Linked DNA regions of Pyxidicoccus trucidator. The protein of the gene in region 1 interacts with the protein of each later gene in a pairwise test. Links are inferred from orthologs where the notes say so. Each region holds a gene or a part of one and is shown on either strand. Other genes may lie near its edges.

What was found. The genes of interacting proteins can lie anywhere in the genome.
Region 2: the proteins of rho (region 1) and yhbY interact in binary tests that used the Escherichia coli proteins (3 or more experiments, as listed by UniProt). The link is inferred for Pyxidicoccus trucidator from one-to-one orthologs.

What each region holds. Positions count from the first base shown.
Region 1 is NZ_JAAIXZ010000002.1:747,625-751,044, forward strand. What follows is about bases 1-2,870. They hold rho (transcription termination factor Rho), read left to right. Parts: upstream 1-557; coding sequence 558-2,183; downstream 2,184-2,870. Other genes in these bases: G4D85_RS09600 (AI-2E family transporter), read right to left, coding at 2,641-2,870. Outside these bases: more of G4D85_RS09600, read right to left, coding at 2,871-3,420. UniProt on the Escherichia coli protein: Facilitates transcription termination by a mechanism that involves Rho binding to the nascent RNA, activation of Rho's RNA-dependent ATPase activity, and release of the mRNA from the DNA template.
Region 2 is NZ_JAAIXZ010000001.1:924,635-927,840, reverse strand. The notes cover bases 1-2,931. They hold yhbY (ribosome assembly RNA-binding protein YhbY), read right to left. Parts: upstream 1,646-2,931; coding sequence 1,355-1,645; downstream 1-1,354. Other genes in these bases: G4D85_RS03910 (DnaJ domain-containing protein), read right to left, coding at 1,715-2,931; G4D85_RS03920 (HNH endonuclease family protein), read left to right, coding at 539-1,345; G4D85_RS03925 (AAA family ATPase), read left to right, coding at 1-542. Also shown: more of G4D85_RS03910, read right to left, coding at 2,932-3,206.

The DNA of each region.
Region 1 (3,420 bases):
GCGGGCCCGGGCCCACCACCTTGGGGGTAGGGCACCTCGCGGAAGGGACGTTCCGTTCCGCCCACGGCCCCGCCCCGGGGCGGCGCGGGCCGGGGGCCCACTTCCTGGGGAGGGGGCGGGGGCCGGCCCCCGGTGATGGAGGGGGTGGGGTGGGGAAGGGGAGGCGGGGCCGGGGTGTTGCATCCGGACGCGGGGGCTCCACACGGCAACCCGCGGCGTCCTTGATTCGGAGGCCGGAACCCGCCAGGACGCCAGGACGTCCGCGGAAATGGGCCGGCCCCGCTCCCCTGTTGGCCATCAGGAAGAGGCGGGACCCCGGACAGCAAGGATGCCTTGACAGGTCCGGAGGGGGTCAATAACGTCCCCCGGCGGTTCATGGCGCAGGTGTTTCCCGGCGCCGTCTCTCCCAACCAACAGGCTCTCGCCCGCGCAGTCCCGTGCAGGGATTCCGGCGGAGCCGTCCTCCTGGAAGGTGCTTCCGAGGGCCGCGCGGACATTTCCCCGGCATACCCCCCGTCTGACTCCTCGGTCGCTCCGCTCCCCCAAGCGTTACAGCCATGCGTAAAGCCCGAACTTCGAGAGAAAAAGTCGCCGCACCTGACGTGGTCGCCGTCGAGGCGGACGCGGAGAAGCCCCGTCGCAAGCGCGCCGCGGCGAAGACGGTGGACCGGGACGACACGGAGAAGCCCACCCGGACCCGCCGCGCCCGACGCGACGACGACGAGGTCGCGGAGCCCGAGGTGGCCCCCGAGCCGCCCCGCCCGGTCCTCACCCCCATTTCCCGGCCCGTCCGCGACGACGACATCCAGGAAGCGCGCATCTCCGGTGGCGACGAGGAGCAGCCGGCCGCCACCCTGCCGCCCCCTCCGGAGGCCCCGGAGGCCCCCGCCTTCACGGAAGTCACCCGCGACGGCGCGCCGATGCAGGTCATCAAGCTGAATGACCTGAAGCGGATGAAGATTACCGACCTGGCGAAGATGGCCCACGACGTGGGCATCGAGGGCTACCAGGGGCTGAAGAAGCAGGACCTCATCTTCGCGCTGCTGGGCGGCATCGCCGACAAGCGCTTCGAGGTCCATGCGGAGGGCGTGCTGGAGCTCTTGAGCGACGGCTTCGGCTTCCTGCGCAGCGCGGACAGCGACTACCAGCCCAGCCCGGACGACCTCTACGTGTCCCCGTCGCAGGTGCGCCGCTTCAACCTGCGGCCCGGCGACACGGTGACGGGCCCCATCCGCCAGCCCCGCGAGGGCGAGCGCTTCTTCGCGCTCCAGAAGGTGGACAAGGTCAACTTCGCGGACCCGATGTCGGACGCGGCGCGCGAGCGCATCCTGTTCGACAACCTCACGCCGCTCTATCCGACGCGCAAGCTCAAGCTGGAGCATGAGTCGTCGGAGATGACCACGCGCATCATCGACATGTTCTGCCCCATCGGCCTGGGCCAGCGCTGCCTCATCGTCGCGCCGCCGAAGGCCGGCAAGACGGTGCTGCTGCAGAACATCGCGCACGCCATCAGCCGCAACCACCCGGACGTCTACCTCATCGTGCTGCTCGTGGACGAGCGCCCGGAGGAAGTGACGGACATGGAGCGCAGCGTGCGCGGCGAGGTGGTGTCCTCGACGTTCGACGAGCCCGCCACGCGCCATGTGCAGGTGGCGGAGATGGTCATCGACAAGGCCAAGCGCCTCGTCGAGCAGAAGTACGACGTCTGCATCCTCCTGGACTCGATTACGCGTCTGGCGCGCGCCTACAACACGGTGGTGCCCGCGTCCGGCAAGATTCTGTCCGGCGGCGTGGACGCCAACGCGCTCCACAAGCCGAAGCGCTTCTTTGGCGCCGCGCGCAACATCGAGGAGGGCGGCTCGCTCACCATCATCGGCACCGCGCTCATCGACACCGGCAGCCGCATGGACGAGGTCATCTTCGAGGAGTTCAAGGGCACCGGTAACTCCGAAATCGTCCTGGACCGGAAGCTGATGGAGAAGCGCATCTTTCCGACGCTGGACATCAACAAGTCCGGCACGCGCAAGGAGGAGCTGCTGCTCACTCCGGGCGACCTGGTCCGCATCACCGCCCTGCGCCAGGTGCTGCACCCGTTCACGCCGATTGATGCGATGGAATTTGTGCTCAAGCACATGCGTCCGACGCCGTCGAACGCCGACTTCCTCGGCTCGATGAACCGGTAAGCCACCGGGAAAAGGAGCGCCATGCGCCGCCCCCTGCTCGTCCGCCTGCTCACCCTTGTCGTGGGGATGACACTCGGAGGCCTGGCAGGGTGCGACCTTGGCACCTTGGACCCACCGGTGGGTGACCCTCCACCGGTGCTATCCAATCGCACCTGTTACACGGATGACGATTGCGTGGCCGACGCCTGCTGCGGCCTGGGCACCGCCGTGACGCATGCGGAGGACGGCCCGAGCTGTGGCGGCGTCTCGTGCACCGGGGGCTGCCCGGCGAACTCCATTGAGTGTGGCCGCTGCATCCCGACGTGCCGCCAATCGCGCTGCTCCGCCGCCTGCACTGCGGACCCGTGAGGGGTGAGCCCCGGCGGGCGTGCCGTGTCTGTCTCGTCCGCGACGATTGCGTGCGCCGGAGCGTATCTCTCTGGCGCCGCTCCCTTTGTCCCTGCCGGGTTTTCGATGCTCACGCCGCGGGAGGCCGCGCCGCTTGCGAGTCCACCGCGGCCACGGCCGCCGCCGGCTGGGCCTTGAGGCGTGCGTAGTCGAAGCACGCCACGAGGATGGAGGCGACGGGCACGGCGAAGAGGGCGCCCATCAGCCCGAAGAGCCGCTCCCCGGCGATGAGGGAGAAGGCGACGATGACGGGGTGGAGGTGCGCCGCCTGGCCCATGATTTTCGGGTTGAGGAAGTACGCCTCCAGCGCGTGGATGCCGACAATCCACGCGAGAATCGCCAGCGCCTTGCGGAAGTCGTCCGCGAGCGCGATGAGGACGATGGGCACCGAGCTGAGGATGGTGCCGAAGATGGGGATGAGGCTGAAGAGCGTGGCGATGGTGGCCAGCAGGAACGCGAACTTCACGCCGAACAGCAGCAGCCCCACGAAGGTGAGCGCGCCGTTGACGATGCAGATGGTGACCTGGCCGCGCACCACGCCGGACAGGGAGCGGTCGATGCGCTGGACGAGCTGGCGCGCGTCGCTGGCGAGCTCGGGCGGAATCAGCGTCCCGAAGTAGTGACGGATGGCCTGCGCGTCGATGGAGAAGAACGCGCCCACCATCAGCACGAAGAACAGCATGAAGACGCCGGCGGCCACTCCGGCGACGATGCTGCGCGACACGTTGACGATGTCACCCAGGTTCTCCTGCACCAGCGACGAGACGCGCTTCACCGAGTCGCCCAGCAGCTGCTCCAAATCGAGCGCGAGGCTGAACTGTCCCGAGCCGGCCGCGGCGTCGGCGCCCTC
Region 2 (3,206 bases), on another replicon or contig:
TGAGCATGACCTTCGAGCTTATCCGCCAGCTCGTGGCTGCCTATGGCGCCAAACGGGTCTTCGACGCGAAGGACCCTACACGCATCAACGTGCCGGGCGTGGTGCTCATCGACGAGGTGGACGCCCACCTGCACCCGACGTGGCAGCGCAACGTGGGGCTCTGGTTCCGGAAGCACTTCCCGAAGATGCAGTTCCTCGTCACGACCCACAGCCCCCTGGTTTGTCAGGCAGCGGAAGAGGGGACGGTCTGGCGGCTCCCCAAGCCGGGTACGGATGAAGAGGCTCGGCAGGTGACCGGCGTGGAACTGGACCGGCTCATCTACGGCAACGTGCTCGACGCCTATGGCACGGGCGTGTTCGGCGAGGGAATCACCCGGTCGGAGCGCGCGAAGGAGAGGCTCCAGCGGTTGGCCGAGCTGAACATGAAGGAATTGCGGAAGGGGCTTACCGCTGCTGAGCGCAAGGAGCAGGCAACCCTGCGCGCGAGCCAGCCCACCGCGGCGATGACCGTCCATGAATCGGAGGCGTGGGGCAGGGAGTGATCAAGCTGCCCGACATTCCGCTGCCCACGACCGCCGCCCGGCAGCTCATGAGCTGGCAGGCGGAAGTGGATGCACTCGCGAGCCATACGGCGCGCGTCGAGGCCGCGAAGCGAATCTTCAAGCAGCGCAACACTCCCCGGAACAGGACGTTCGCGGAGGTCCGCCGGCAGCTCACGGCGATGTGCTCAGGGGCTCAACGCTGCGGGTACTGTGAGGACTCCGCCGCCGACGAGGTCGAGCACATCCGGCCCAAAGATCTCTATCCGGAGCTGGTCTTCGCCTGGCGCAACTACCTGTATGCCTGTGGTCCGTGTAACGGGCCGAAGAACAACCAGTTCGCGGTCTTCCCAGGCTGGTCACGCAAGCCTGTCGAGGTCAGCTCTTCTTCCCGTGTTCCCTCACGGCCCCCACCCAAGGGCGAGCCCGCGCTCATCGACCCGCGCGGTGAGGACCCGATGGCCTTCCTGGTCCTCGACCTTCAGGGCACCTTCATGTTCGAGCCAATGGACACGAGGGGCACACGCGACTACGAGCGGGCCGACTACACGCGGCGCATCCTGCGGCTGAACCGGGAACTCCTCACGGTCGCCCGGGCAGAGGCCTTCGGTTCCTACCGGGCTCGCCTCGCTGAGTACATCACCCTTCGGGAGGGTGGCGCCTCGCGTGCAGCGCTCCAGCGGCGCATCGAGGCCATCCAGCTGGCGGCGCATCCTACGGTGTGGTGGGAGATGAAGCGGCAGCAGCGGCAACACCGTGAACTCCGGGCGCTCTTCAGCGAGGCGCCCGAAGCCCTGTCCTGGTAGCGCCTGCCCTTAGAACTTCTCGAACTTCGACTTCTCCTTCCGCTTCTTGAAGAGCAGCGCGGTGCGGCCCAGGAGCTGGGCCAGCTCTGACTGGGTGCCCTCGGCCATCTTCGCGGCGGCCTCCTGGCGCGTCTCCGGGCCTTCGTTGATCTTCACCTTGATGAGCTCGTGGTCCGTCAGGGCCTGATCGAGTGCGGCGATGACGCCCTCGGTGACGCCGTGCTGTCCGACGATGACCACCGGCTCCAGGTGGTGTCCTAGCGCGCGCAGGGCGCGGCGTTGCTTCCCGGTGAGCGGCACGTTCCTCAACTCCTTCTTGGTAGGTGGCGGGGGCAGGGCGCCCCGGCCGACGACGACGGGGGACGCACCCTACTTCTTCTGCGTCGCCATGCGGATCTCCCGCTGCGCGTCGATGTGGTCTGGCTGAAGCTCCACGGTCCTCTTGAAGTGCTTCAGGGCGCTCGAAGCATCGCCCACCAGCTTGGCAATCACCCCGAGGAAGTAGTGCGCGGGCGCGCAGCGCTCATTGCGCTTGATGGCGTTCTGGATTTCACGGAACGCCTCGGGCTGCGCCGCCTTCTTGTCCGTGGCCATGAAGAAGCGCGCGTAGCCCCGCCACGCGTAGAACTCCGCCTCCTCGGCGTTCAGCTTGATGGCCTCGTCCAGCATCTTCACGGCCTCGGGGAACTTGCGCGCCTTCACGAGGATGCAGGACTTCTGGAACAGCTCCTCGGCCATGAGGATGGAGTTGATGTCCACGTCGGCCCCGGCGCCGCCGCTCTTCAGCTCCTCGATGTACTCGGCCCGGCTCTTGTCGTCCGAGAGCATCCGGTACGCATCGCCGATGTACGCGAAGACCTCCGCCTTCAGCTTCTCCAGCTCCGGCGGCGCCCCCTGCGGCAGCGTGTCCGGGTGGTACAGCTTTGCCAGCCGGAAGTAGGCAATCTTCACCGCGCTCGCGTTCGTCTGCTCCGTCAGGCTGAGTCGCTGGAAGAAGTTCTGCTGCTTCATCGCCATGGCCAGCTGACGCAGCGCGGGAATCTCCTCGGAGCCCGGAGCATTCGCGGGCGCCGCGGCGACCGTGGGAGGCGCCGGACGCTGCGGAGCCTGGGGCGCGGCGACGGGAGGACGGGGCTGCGCCGCACCGGCGGCGGGCGGCGGCGCACCCGGAGGCCGCGCGGCGGTGGCACCCGGACCCGCGACGGGCGCGGCACCCGCGGGACGGGGAGGGGATGCCGCTCCGGCGCTCGGGCCCACGACGGGCGGGCCGGCGGGACGGGGTGCGCCGGGCTGGGCGGGAGCACCTGGACTGGACGCGCCCACCACGGGCGGCGGGCGCTGGGCGCCAGGCCCCGCCTGGGGAGCGGCGGCGGGCGGTGGTGCACCCGGAGGCCGCGCGGCGGTGGCCTGGGGCGGTGGCGCGGGCCGCTGCGCGGCGGCCGGCGGGGGCGGCGTGGCCGAGGCGCCAGGGGGCGGTGACACGGCGGCGGCCCTCGCGGGCGCGGCGAAGGACACCGCGTCCAGCTCCTTGAGCAGGAAGGAGATGCGCAGCAGGTGGTCGGCGTCCTGCGGGAAGTCGTTCAGGAGCTGCGCCACCGAGCGCACACCGTCGATGACAGCCAGCGCGCGGACCTCGTGCGGGGTGAGGCGCAGCTCGCTCGCGGCCACCAGTCCGCCGGACTTCATGATGGGAAGCTGGAGCACCGGCGCCAGCCGGCGCTTGAGGTCCCCCGTCGGCAGGCGGCGCACCGTGTCGCTCAGCACCGCCCAGCGGTTGCCCAGCGGCATCGCCTTCTGCCCCGGCAAATCACGCGGCTCGAAGGTGAAGGTGCCGGACTCCGCGCGCAGGCCCTTGGACAGG